2 linked regions of the Rubripirellula tenax genome follow. The main gene of each other region encodes a partner of the protein of the gene in region 2 in a complex. Links are inferred from orthologs where the notes say so. Each region holds a gene or a part of one and is shown on either strand. Other genes may lie near its edges.

What was found.
Region 1: the proteins of smc (region 2) and Poly51_RS25840 are in contact, whole or in part, in a crystal structure (PDB 3ZGX), measured with the Bacillus subtilis proteins. The link is inferred for Rubripirellula tenax from one-to-one orthologs.

Annotation. Positions count from the first base shown.
Region 1 is NZ_SJPW01000007.1:610,154-616,007, reverse strand. The notes cover bases 1,454-4,336. They hold Poly51_RS25840 (segregation and condensation protein A), read right to left. Parts: upstream 3,356-4,336; coding sequence 2,552-3,355; downstream 1,454-2,551. Other genes in these bases: ilvC (ketol-acid reductoisomerase), read left to right, coding at 4,166-4,336; ilvN (acetolactate synthase small subunit), read left to right, coding at 3,544-4,083; Poly51_RS25845 (MBL fold metallo-hydrolase), read right to left, coding at 1,653-2,492; hemW (radical SAM family heme chaperone HemW), read right to left, coding at 1,454-1,662. In the rest of the region: Poly51_RS25855 (SDR family oxidoreductase), read left to right, coding at 1-435; more of hemW, read right to left, coding at 517-1,453; more of ilvC, read left to right, coding at 4,337-5,170; Poly51_RS25825 (DUF4254 domain-containing protein), read left to right, coding at 5,174-5,782. UniProt on the Bacillus subtilis protein: Participates in chromosomal partition during cell division. May act via the formation of a condensin-like complex containing Smc and ScpB that pull DNA away from mid-cell into both cell halves.
Region 2 is NZ_SJPW01000007.1:389,128-396,225, reverse strand. What follows is about bases 1,673-5,799. They hold smc (chromosome segregation protein SMC), read right to left. Parts: upstream 5,470-5,799; coding sequence 1,873-5,469; downstream 1,673-1,872. Other genes in these bases: Poly51_RS25025 (tetratricopeptide repeat protein), read left to right, coding at 5,757-5,799; Poly51_RS25035 (ABC transporter permease), read left to right, coding at 1,673-1,857. Outside these bases: Poly51_RS25040 (ABC transporter ATP-binding protein), read left to right, coding at 1-630; more of Poly51_RS25035, read left to right, coding at 640-1,672; more of Poly51_RS25025, read left to right, coding at 5,800-7,098. UniProt on the Bacillus subtilis protein: Required for chromosome condensation and partitioning.

The sequences.
Region 1 (5,854 bases), 220 kb from region 2 along the record:
GATGTGGACGTCGCGCCTCACATTGCCTTCACGGCCATCCAACGAATTGGGGGCGAAACGGGCTGGTACTATGCGAACTGGCTTTGGAAGATTCGTGGCTTCATCGATTTGTTGATCGGCGGCGTCGGAATGCGACGTGGACGAACCCATCCCACGAAATTGCGTGTCGGCGATGCGTTGGACTTCTGGCGTGTCGAAGCAATCGAGCCAGACCAGCGTCTGCGATTGTTTGCTCAAATGAAGTTGCCCGGCCGCGGCTGGCTCGACTTCGAAGTCACCGCCAACGACGAAGGCGGTTCAACGATTCGTCAGACCGCTGAATTCGACCCAGCCGGACTATTCGGGCTGTTGTATTGGTACTCGGTTTGGCCACTTCATCAATTCGTCTTCGCCGGAATGCTCAGGGGAATCGCGCGAGCGGCAACGAATCGTTGATGTTGAATTCAGCCGTGCTGCCTCGCTGCGGCGTCGCGAACAAGGATCGGCGGAAATTCACGGCCTGGCAATCGCTTTCCTTCAACCGAGAAAACGCGTTGCGACCGTGTCGGCAAACAGCACGCCTCGTTCGGTCAGCCGCGATCGTCCGACGGTATCTTCCAACAATCCTTCGGCAACCGAACGATCGATTGCATCGGAGCAATGATCGCGAAGGGCGACGCCCATTTCTTTGCCAATCCTGTCGATGTCGATTCCCTCCATCAACCGGATTCCGAAAGCTGCCCGCTCTCGGGCGCATTGAATGGGGGTGACGGCCTCGCTTTCGCCCGTCGGCGAATCGTCCGCCTCGATTCGCTTGATATACGTCGTCGTGCTTCGATGATTGACTTCGCGCAGTCCGCCAACAAACCGGGCCGCACCCGGCCCCGCCGCGTACCAACCACGCCCGTCCCAGTACGCCAAGTTGTGACGACAGCGATGCTCTGCCTTTGCGAAGTTGGAGACCTCGTAGTGGGCCAATCCTGCGTCCGCCGCCATCCGCCGAGCCGTCTGGTACATATCGACTTCGATCGATTCGTCCGTCGTCTTCAAATCGCCTCGTGTCATTCGCGACCAGAACGCTGTTCCCTTTTCATAAGTCAACGCGTATGTCGACAAATGGACGATGGGTAACGACAACGCCAGCTTCAAATCACTTTCCCAACCAGCCATTGTTTCGCCCGGCGCCGAAAAAATCAGATCCATCGACACGTTGGGGATCGTCGCCGCCGCCATTTCGATTGCCGCGGCCGCACTCGCGCCGGAATGACCTCGCTCGAGCAACTTGAGTTTGTCGGCAGCGAACGACTGGACACCAAGGCTGATCCGATTGACTCCGCCATCGACCAAACAGTTCAGTTTCTCGGCCGTGATGTCCTCGGGATTCGCTTCCACACTGAATTCAACGTCACCGACAAATGTTAGTCGTCGACGGATGATGCCGATCAGTGTTTTCAAAGCGTCCAACGGCAAATGTGTCGGCGTCCCGCCACCCAGAAAGACGGTTTCGATCGACGGCTGGTCCAGCTGTTTCAGTTCCCAGTCGATGCACCGGAGATACCGGGCGATCAAGTCGTCGCGGTCGGCAACGACGCTAAAGTTGCAATAGCCACAACGGTGTCGGCAAAATGGCACGTGGATGTAAGCCGACAACGGCGTCGGCCAGTCGAATCCGCTTACAGCCATAGTTTCAATCGACCGTCCATCAAGTCTGGAAACACTTGGTTGACGAACCGCTTGACTTGAGACTCGTTGTATCGCGTGCTCAAGTGCCCCGCGATGACCAATTCATTGTTGAATCGATCGGCCCGCTTCCGCCAATCGTCGATGTGCATGTGGCCGTGCTTGTGAATTTTGTCCTTGCGGTGCTCGGGCGCGACGAACGTCATTTCACAAATCAACACCTTTGCATCAAAGAACACGGGATTGTCGTCCAGTCCCTTGGGCGCCGTATCGCCGGTGTAAGCAACGACGGGCACCCGTGTTTCTGTCGTGATTTCGGTTCCGCCCATTTTCAGTTGCCGAATCTCGTCGCCCGACAGACTTAAGTATTCGGGTTTCAGTTTGTGCCTTCGTTGGTGAACGACAAATCCAACCGAATCGATCGTGTGTGTCGTCGGCAGCGCCGTCACGATGTACTCGCGGCTGATGTGCGTTTCATCGCCGGGCAACAATCCGACCAATTCGCAGGGCATCGGGCCACGGTCGAGTTTGCGAAACGTTTGCAACATATCCCATGCGGTATCGACGGCCGAATCGGGTAGATAGATGACCGGCGGTTCCATTTTCATCATCCGGCGCCGGGACACGTACGCGGGCAAGGCCGCGATGTGGTCCAAGTGAGCATGCGAAATGAACATGGTTGGCGTGCCCATGAAGTCCCATGGTTGCACGCCAACGTCGAACAGCAATTTCAGCTCGTTGATCCGCCAACAGGTTTGCACGGCCGCGCGCGAGTAACCTTCGATCGTCAGACCGTCGTGCAGATGAGATACCAGGGGAATATTGTCGACCATGAAAACAAAGATGCGAGGCGTCGGAATTGGGTTCGGGCGACCATTGAAACCAATTCGACCTACCGAGGCATACCCGGCATGTTGGCGGCTTTGAATTCCTCGGCACCATAATTGTCAACTTCGTTAACGCTTAGCGACTCCGAATAACCGTCTGTGCGAACCACAAAGAGTTCGCCTGTGTCGGACTGCTCAACCGACGCGCCGTGGTGGCGAGTCAATTCCAACGTGGCCAGAAACCAGCCGATGACCGCCGATTTGTGAATGCCACCTTCCACCAGATCGAACAGCGGCAATCGTGCCGACTCGCGAAGTCTCTCGTGAATCCGCTGCATATAGATGTGGATCGGCGTATCGTCGTAAACGACTTCGGTTTGCGGCGGCCCTCCCGCTTCTCGCATGATTCGGCCGAAAGCGCTAACCAAGTCCCAGATTTCCAGATCGACGATGGGCTGATCGCCCAGATCCACCCGTCGAGCGGGCAAATCATCACTCAATCGCTCGTAACGTTGCTGCCAACGGCCACCCATTTCGTCCAAGACGGCCGCGGCGTCACGGATTTCTTTGTATTGCAGCAGCCGCTCGACCAATTCAGTCTGGGGATCGTCGATCGCCTCTTCTTCCGATTCGTCAACAATTTTCGGCAAAACGGCCTGGCTCTTCAGTTCCACCAGCGTGCTTGCCAGATCGATGAAGTCCCCCACATCGGTCAAATCCATGTCTTGGAGGATATCGATGTAACCGATGTATTGGTCGACAATTTTGGCCAATGACATCTCTGTCAAATCGACCTCGTGACGGCGGACCAAGTACAGCAACAGGTCAATGGGACCTCGATAAGCCGGTAATTCGATTCGAAAAGACATAAACAGAAACGTCCCCAAACGCAGAAAGTCGCCAAATCACCCGATCGCAACGGCGGAATGACTATCCTACGCCGAAGGACTGCAAATCGTAGCCCTTGTTGGATTTAGACCCCAAAATTATGATGCCACGCTTCGATTCATCCGTCGACTCGAATTCCCCTCCCCTTGAACCCGTTTTTCCCCCGCTGATGCCTCAATCTAACCAGCGTCACGTTCTCTCGGCCCTCGTCCAGAACGTTCCCGGCGTGCTCGCACACATCTCGGGAATGCTCGCTTCACGCGGCTACAACATTGATTCGCTGGCCGTGGGTGAAACCGAAGACCCAAATTTGTCGCGAATGACGTTCGTTGTCGTCGGTGATGACCACGTTCTTGAACAGGTCGGCAAGCAACTGGAAAAGATCGTTACGGTCGTCAGAGTACTCGACGTCAGCAGCCGAGACTTTGTCGAACGCGACCTACTGCTCCTGAAAGTGAAAGCACCCGCCGGAACCGGTCGCAGCGAGATTCGGGAGCTGGTCGATATTTTCCGAGGCCAAATCGTCGACGTCGGTCCCGAAGAAGTGATGATCGAAATCAGCGGTCGCGAAAACAAAGTCCAAGCGTTCATCGAACGAATGCGTCCCTACGGCATCACCGAACTGGTACGAACGGGACGAATCGCGATGGTCCGCAGTGGCAACGATGCCGCTGCGGCGGACGATAGCGAAGCTCGCTTCGCTACCTAGAAAGTACCAACGAAGCTCGCTCCCGAAACGCTCGTTCTCAAAACACTCACCATCCCCAGAAACTCAAACCGATATTTCAGACATGGCTGCAACGATTTACTACGAAAACGACGCTGACCTTTCGCACCTCAAAGGCAAGAAGGTCGCGATTCTCGGCTACGGCTCGCAAGGTCACGCTCAAGCACAGAACCTTCGCGACAGCGGTGTGGAAGTCTTGATCGGCCAGCGCCCGGGTTCAGCCAACTATGACTTGGCGGTTTCTCACAAGTTCAAACCGTTGTCGATCGCGGACGCCGTCAAAGCGGCCGATGTCATCAACGTCCTGCTTCCCGATGAAGTTCAAGGCGACATCTACAAGAGCGACATTCGCGACAACTTGTCCAAGGGCAATGTCCTGATGTGCTCGCACGGTTTCAACATCCACTTCGGCCAAATTGAACCACCGGCCGGCATCGATACGCTGTTGGTCGCCCCAAAGGGCCCCGGTCACTTGGTCCGTAGCGAATACGAAAAGGGCGGCGGCGTTCCTTGCTTGATCGCTCTTGGTGAAGGCGCATCGGATACCACCAAGCAAATCGGCTTGGCGTATGCGAAAGGCATCGGCGGTACTCGTGGCGGCGTGATCGAAACCACGTTCGCCGAAGAAACCGAAACGGACTTGTTCGGCGAACAAGTGGTGCTTTGCGGTGGCGTCAGCGAGTTGGTCAAAGCGGGCTTCGAGACATTGGTCGAAGCCGGTTACCAACCCGAAATGGCGTATTTCGAGTGCATGCACGAATTGAAGCTGATCGTCGATTTGCTATACCAAGGCGGACTCAGCTACATGCGTTACAGCATCTCCAATACGGCCGAATACGGTGACTATGTCAGCGGCCCACGGATCATCACGCCCGAAACCAAGGTCGAGATGAAGAAGATTTTGACCGAAATCCAAACCGGAGAATTCGCTCGCAAGTGGATCTCGGAAAACAAGGCTGGTGCGCCGTTCTTCAAAGCGACCCGCCGACGCGAACGATTGCACGGTGTCGAACAAATCGGCATCGGCCTTCGCCGCATGATGAACTGGATCGAAGAAAAGGAAGTTTGATCGATGCCCGATGCCGTCGCGTTCCCAAATGTTCGTGAATTGACTCAACTGCAGATCGACGCCGTCGATCGTTGGCACCGCGAACCGATCGACAATCCGTTTGACGGAATCCAGTCGCTCGTTTGCCAACAGCACGAGTTCAATTACCGGCTTTGGCATGAAGAAGACAAAGCGCGAAGCCCATCGGCATCGGACACTGAGATCGCAACCGTCAAACGGGCGATCGACAAACTCAATCAAGCGCGTAACGACATGATCGAAAAGATCGATGACGCGCTGACCGAAGCATTGTGTAAAGCCGGCGTGCCAGAGAGCACCGGCCCGATCAATACCGAAACAGCAGGCAGTGCGATCGACCGTTTGTCGATCATGTCGTTGCGGTTGTATCACTACCGCGAGCAAGCCGATCGCGCCGACGCCGACGATACGCATCGCGGCAAAGTCCAGCAACGAATCGATCTGTGTGCCCAACAACACGCCGACCTGTCACATTCATTGCAACAACTTCTTGATGACATTGTCGCGGGACGCAAGCAACACCGGACGTATCGTCAGATGAAGATGTACAACGACCCGACGCTGAACCCGGCGATTTACGCGGCGAAGAAATAGGGGCTGCGAAGAAATAGGAGCCGGGCACGAATGGCGTCGTCACAACGCTGAGTGTCAAACGAATGGGGGCAA
Region 2 (7,098 bases):
GATCGAGTCGATTGGGCACTAGCGTGGACGGGACTGGTCGATCGCGCAGACGATCTGGTCGGCGGTTTTTCGGGAGGCATGAAACGCCGCGTGAATTTGGCGTGCGGTGTCATGCATTCGCCCAAAGTCTTGCTGCTGGATGAACCGACCGTCGGCGTCGATCCACAGAGCCGCGAAAAAATATTCACGATGCTCGATCAACTGAACGAATCGGGAACATCGATCTTGTTGACGACGCACCACTTGGACGAAGCCGAACAACGAAGCGACCGAATCGTCATCGTCGACCAAGGCAAAGTTGTTGCCGACGGAACGATCGAAGAATTGGTCAAGCAATCCATCGGAACGTCCCGAATGGTCCGGATCAAGATCGATCGCCCCCTTCAACGGCCGTTGGTCGTCTTGCAAGGTGATCCCGAGGGGATGGTTTCGAACTCTGGTCTTTCGGGTTCACTGGGACATGCAGGCGACGCGATGGTGTCGACGCGAATCGACGATGTTGCCGTTCAGTTGCCCCGACTGTTAGACGCGGTCAAGAAAAACGGTTACGACGTTGTCGACCTGGAAGTCCAGTCGCCGTCGTTGCATCACGTTTTTCTTCATATGACTGGTCACAAATTGAGGGATTGATTCGCTGTGATGATATGGACGGTCATCGAGGTCAGTTTGCGTCGACTGCTGCACAACAAAGTGGAGTTGTTGTTGACGTTCGTCGTTCCGATCGCGTTCTTCAGCATCTTTGCGATGATTTTCGGCGGCGGCATCGGCGGCGGTACCACGCCAAAAATCAAGGTCGTCGCTGTCGACGAGTTTGCGACGCCGGCCAGCCGGGATGTGATCGCATCGCTTCGCGATAGCGTCGGACTGCGATTCATGCGAGACGCGGATGTCGCGATCGATCGACCCACCGCGACCGAGATGGTGCGCCGAGGCTCGGTGACGATGGCGATCGTTTTGCGCGAACGAGACGGCGAGTTGTCGGCAGACTTGCTAGCCGATTCGTCTGATCAAATCGCTTCCCAGGTAGCGACGGCGCTGGTGGCGCGTTCGCTGATGATCGTAAAAGCCGATCAACAAGCGTTCTCGCTCGATACGGCGTCGTTGAACGCGGCGATCTCGAACGAGGTCATGAGCGGCGAGGTCATGGGCGGCGACAATGGGCAACTGGAAGCCGAGGCACCCCAGGTACCCGCGGAATTGGAAACCGAAGTGACGCCTGTGCAAGTTATCGATGTGATCGGCCAAGGAAAAGTGAATCCCGTCATTAGCATGTACGCCGCTGGCATCGCCGTGATGTTCTTGCTGTTTGGTGCGACCGGCGGTGGCGGTTCGTTCTTGGAAGAGCGCGAAAACCAAACGCTCGATCGACTTTTGTCGACACAGTTGTCGATGGACCAGTTGCTGCTTGGCAAGTGGTTTTACATGACTTGCATCGGGACGCTTCAAGTCACGGTGATGTTCGTTTGGGCGCAAGTGGTGTTTGGCGTCGATCTGATGGGACATGTCGACGGGTTCGTGATGATGACGCTGGTTACTGCATCCGCGGCGGCGGCGTTTGGATTGTTTTTGGCAACTCTTTGCAAGACGCGTGGCCAGTTGAACGGATTGTCGGTGATTTTGGTGTTGTCGATGAGCGCGCTGGGCGGATCGATGGTGCCACGTTACGTGATGAGCGATCGGCTGCGCGAGTATGGATTGATCACGTTCAACGCCTGGGCACTGGATGGATACGACAAGGTGTTTTGGCGTGAATTGCCGGTCGCGTCTTTGGCGCCCCAATTGTCGGTCCTTCTGGTCAGCGGCGTCGTGATGCTGGTCGCCGCCCGACTGCTAGCGATTCGATGGGAAGCGGACTGATCAACGGGCTGCGAACTAGGCCGCTTCGCCATCGGCGATTTCGCCGTTCTCGCTGACGTCTTCGAACCGGATCGACACTCGCTTGCTGACGCCGGATTCTTGCATCGTGACACCGTAAAGCGTCGTCGCTGCGGTCATCGTCTTCTTGCTGTGGGTCACGACGACAAACTTGCTTTGGTCCAAGAACTCGCTCAACACCGTTACGAATCGGCCAATGTTGGCTTCGTCGAATGGCGCGTCAACTTCGTCGAGAACACAGAACGGGCTTGGCCGGTATTTGAAAATCGACATCAATAGTGCAACTGCCGTCAGTGCTTTCTCGCCGCCCGACAGCAGCGAGTTGTTGAAACTGGGTTTGCCCGGCGGAGTTGCCACAATCTCAACACCGGCCTCCAGCGGATCGTCACTTTCTTCCAAGATCAAATCGGCGTGACCGCCACCGAAAGACTTGCGATAGAGTTGTTGAAAGTTGATGCGGATCGCTTCCAGCGTGTCCAAGAACAATCGGCGCGAATCGGCGTTGATGCGTCCAATGATTCGCTGCAGTGAATCCTTGGCGGCGGTCAAGTCTTGATATTGCCCGTGCAGTTCGTCATAGCGAGCCTGCAAGCCCTCGAGTTCTTCGAGTGCTTCCATGTTCACGCTGGTGGTCCTTTGCAGCTGTGCCCGCAATTCGCTGATTTCGTTTTCGACCGAGTCGCGATCCTCGATCGCCTGCAAGTCTTCGGGCGACTCGGCAGCGTGCATGTCGATTTCGTAGTCTTCGATCAAACGCTGGGCCAACGCGTCGCGTCGCAGTTTCGCGTTGTCACGACGCGCGGTGATCGAGTGAACCGCTGCGCTGGCCTCGGTCGCATCCTTCATGGCCCTTTCGCTGGCCTTCATGATGTCGCGATTCTCGCGTCGAACTTCGGCGGCGTACTGGGCGAGTTCTTTTAATTGAACGTCGGTCTGTTCGGCATCGACATTCAGTTTCGCAAGTTGGGCCGTCGCATCGAGAACGCGCGTGGTCAGTTCGCCGATTCGACCGCGGCCCGATCGTGCTTGACTGCGGACTTCTTCGACGGCGGCTTCGCGTTGGTGTTGGTCGCGTTGTTGCTGCTGCATCGTCGCCGACAACGCTTCAAACCTTTGTTCGGCACGGGCTAAGTCCACCGAGATCGCCATCACGCCGCTGGTCGCGATTTGCAATGCCGTTTGAGTTTCCGACAGCATCTCGTCGGCTTCGGCGGCTTCGAGTTCGAGCTGTTCGACTTCTTGCCGACCGGTCGTGATCTGAGTCTGAAATTGAGTGTTTTCGAGCGACGCGGCATCGCGTGACTGGGTCAACGATTGGATTTCGCCGGTGATCTCGGCGCAAAGCGTTTGCTGGACCGTCAATCGTTCGTTCCGGTGCCGCAGTTCGGCGTCCGCCGCTGCGCGGTCGGTGATCATGCCTCGGTGGCGTTGTTCGATGCGCCCCAATGTGGCGGCTTCTTCGTCGACGCGTTTCGCCAAGCGAGCGGTTTCGGTCTCGGCCTCTTGCAGTTGAAATTGGTAGTGCTTGATCTCGCCCTGTGCCGATGCCAGCTCGCTGCGACGGCTGACCAAACCTGTTGTCGAAGCAACCGGTCCGACGACGGTGGATCCGTCGTTTTCCAGCAATTCGCCGGCCGACGTTACGAACCGCAAACCCGCACCGCTGAGTTTCCGCAGCCCGTACGCGGTTTCCAGCGTATCGACCAACCACGTGTTGCTAAGCAGGTGACGCACCAGCGGTTCTAGGTCTTCGACGCACTTGACCATCTTGTCGCCGCGGCCGATGACGCCCTTCAGGCCGTCCAAACGAATGCGGTCGCCAGGCCTACGTCCGGGCAATTCGTCCAAGCGAATCAGTCCGACGCGGCTGTTGATTTTCAATGATCCGTCCAGAATCGCTCGCTGCAGTTCGCCACCGCTGGTGATCACGTACTGGCTGCGCTCGCCCAAAGCCGAATCGATCAGCGGGGCAACTTTCAAATCGACTTCGAAGGAATCGGCGACGATACCAAGGATCTTGTCGGATAGCGGCGACGATGATTCGCGAAGCTGCTGCAGGATCGTTTTCACGCCGCCGGAAATGCCTTCCTGGCGTCGTTGCAGGTCGGCCAGCACGCGCTCGCGTTCGCTCAAGCCTTGCAAGCGAATTTTTAGCGCCGCGACTTCTTCGCGTCGGCGTTCCAGCGTTCGCTTGCTCTCTTGCAGCTTCGCATCGGCAAGCTCACTCTCTTTGGTGACTTCGGCAATGCTTAAATTCAGTTTTGTGACGCGATCGGTGGCCGCCTTGGATTCCGAGCGCGCGATGGCAAAGACACTCTCGGCGGCAGCGATGCGTTTCGCCAAGTTGGCAAGGTTGCGGCCGGCTTCGGCGACGCGCTGTTCGGTTCGCTGGCGTTTGCCTTCTAGATCGGCGACGCGGCGAACGGTTGCAAGATGACGATGTTGCAGCGAGTCGCGTTGGCTGCGGACTTCGGCGGCTTCGGCTTGAATCTTGTCGCGTGCGGCTTCGGCGTCGGCGCTGGCTTGGCGGACGTTCGCCAGCTCGGCCTCATAGGTCGCCAATCGGTCAACGGCGTCTCGCAATTCTGCGGCGGCCGATCCGGCTTGTGATTGCAGCAACCGCACTCGACGAAGCGACTTGGCGACCGATTGTCGAAGGTCGACGATCGCAGCCTGGTCGGCATCGCGTCGACCGGCGAACTGTGCAATCTGGTTCAGCCATCCGCCGCGACGTTCTTCGATCAATCGCGCGTCTTCGGCGATCTGTTGCAGTTGCCCGTCGGCGACTTGGCGGGCTTCGCTCATTTTGATGCGAAGCGTTTCCAGTTCCCCCTGTTTGGTGATGGCGGCGGCGAGTTCCGATTCGGAACTGCTCCATTCGGTCGACAGCACGCCCCAGTCCGTCCACGCGACTTGCAACCGAAGTTCCTTCAGTCGCTCGCTGGCTTGGCGGTAACGTTCGGCCTTGCTCGCTTGGCCGCGCAGACTCTTCAGCCGCGAACCGACTTCGTCAACGATGTCGCCCAATCGCGTCAGATTCGTTTGCACTCGCGCAAGCCGACGCTCGGCTTCCACCTTCTTGGCCTTGAACCGGCTGATGCCCGCCGCCTCTTCGAAAATCGCGCGCCGATCCTTGGCGTTCGCGTTGAGCATTTTATCGACCTTGCCTTGCTCGATCAGGCTATAAGCATCGATACCAATGCCCGTGCCGCGAATCAGGTCCTTGACGTCCTTCAGGCGCACGGGTTGGTTGTTGATCAGGTACTCGCCCTCGCCGCTGCGATAAACCCGCCGCGTGACGTGGACTTCCGGTGCATCGATTGGCAGCGCACCGTCGTGGTTGTCAAAGATGATGGTGACTTCGGCCGAACCCGCCGGACCTCGAGTCTGGGATCCCTTGAAGATCACATCCGACATGTCCTTGCCGCGCAGACTTTTAGCACTCTGCGATCCGAGCACCCACTTCATCGCGTCGACAATGTTGGACTTTCCGCTGCCGTTGGGCCCGACGACGACCGTGATCCCGTCAGGAAAATCGAATCGCGTCTTGTCCGCGAAACTCTTGAAACCGGCCAGCTCGAGCGCTTTTAGCATGAGTAGTTCGGAATCAGTTTCTTACGAGCGGAATAACGGGGGGCACGCTAGCGAAGGTTGGCCACGGTGAAAGTCACAAGTCCAGGGTAAATGAAAGCTAGTCTGCGGCCTAGCTCTGTTTTCCATGGTTTTTGCAGGGACTTTCGAGTTCCGCCTGTCCCGTGGCCAACTTGTCGCTTGGCATTGCCACGATGTCGGAAAATAGGGTATTTGCACACGAACGTAGGGATACCCGCTCAAAGATCCGCTCTGGGGTTCGCTCGAGGGTCCGCCAAGGATGGCAAAGCATGAAGCCGACGCAAATCATCAATAAAACCCTCAAAACGGCTGCTGGGCTGCTGCTAGCCGTGTTGATGCTGGGTATTTCGCCATCCTGGGGGGATGGGGTTTCGGCCATCGACGGGGCGATCGAGACGGGTGATCTCGCCCAGGCTGCCCAGATTGCTCGTTCGGTCGACGGTAGCGTGGATCCAGCGACAGATTTGACCATGGTGTTGGCAAGATTGGGGCGAGCCTTTCAAAAAGCCGGTGATATCGAATCGTCGGCCGAGTTCTATTCGCGTGCCGCATTCGCATCGGCCCAGCCGGCGGCGGCTTCTCAAGATCCCGAAAAAATCGTGTTCGTCCGCCTGGCTGCGGCCGGTGCGCTGGCCCAGACGGGGAAGTCGGGCGAATCCATCCGCATTTTGAAGGTGCTGTTGAGTCCGCCATCCGCGGCAACGCCGACTCAGGTGCAATCGGGTGTCTCGATCGCGCTGCAAATCGGCGGTACATCGTTGGCGCGTGGCGATGCCGTCACGGCGGCTGAGGCTTACTCGTTAGCGGCGGCGCATGCCGACGCACACCAGCGTCCGAAGGCGAAGCTGGGTGACGCCTGGGCGACAGCGATTTCGCAAACCCAACCTGTACAAGCTGCTAAAAAACTAGCCGCATTCGTCGACGAGTTTCCCCAACATTCGGATGCACCACGGGCCATGCGTGCGTGTGCTGAGTGTCTGCGGCAAGCCGAACGGCCCAACGATTCGGCCGCAGTGATTGCGGATCTGTTGACGCGTTGGCCCACGTCGGCGACTGCGTCGGAAGTCGTTGCCGGTTACAGCGACGTGGCGTCCGAAATGGTTCCGCCGGCCGTGAAGGACTGGATCATCGGCCGCGCGAAAGGCGGCGAAGTCAAAGACCTGAACGCGAAAGCGACGGAGCTGGGAATCAAGCTTGCCGCCGAAACCGGCGACAGTGATGCGACGAAACATCTGATACGACACTTGGCGGCCATCGACCAGGACGGAAATTCCGTGATGTTGGTTTTGACTTCGATGGTCGATCAAGGAAAACCCGAATTGGCCGAGCAATGGGCGGCAACGCTCATTTCGCCAATGCCGAACGACAAAGTATCGACGGCCGCCCGCGAGGCTGCGTGTCGATGGGCCGGGCGGACCGAGCGATGGTCGATGTTGGCACTAGCATCGGCAAGTGAACTTGAGCGACTCGATCAAGCGTCGGAAAGCCGGTCGGTGGTGGTCGAGCGACTATTCGCCGAGTCGCTGATGCAAACGGGACGCGTCGAAGAAGGTCGCAAGTGGTGGGACCATCTGGTCGACCGCCGCAAATCAACCGACTTTGCAACGCTGC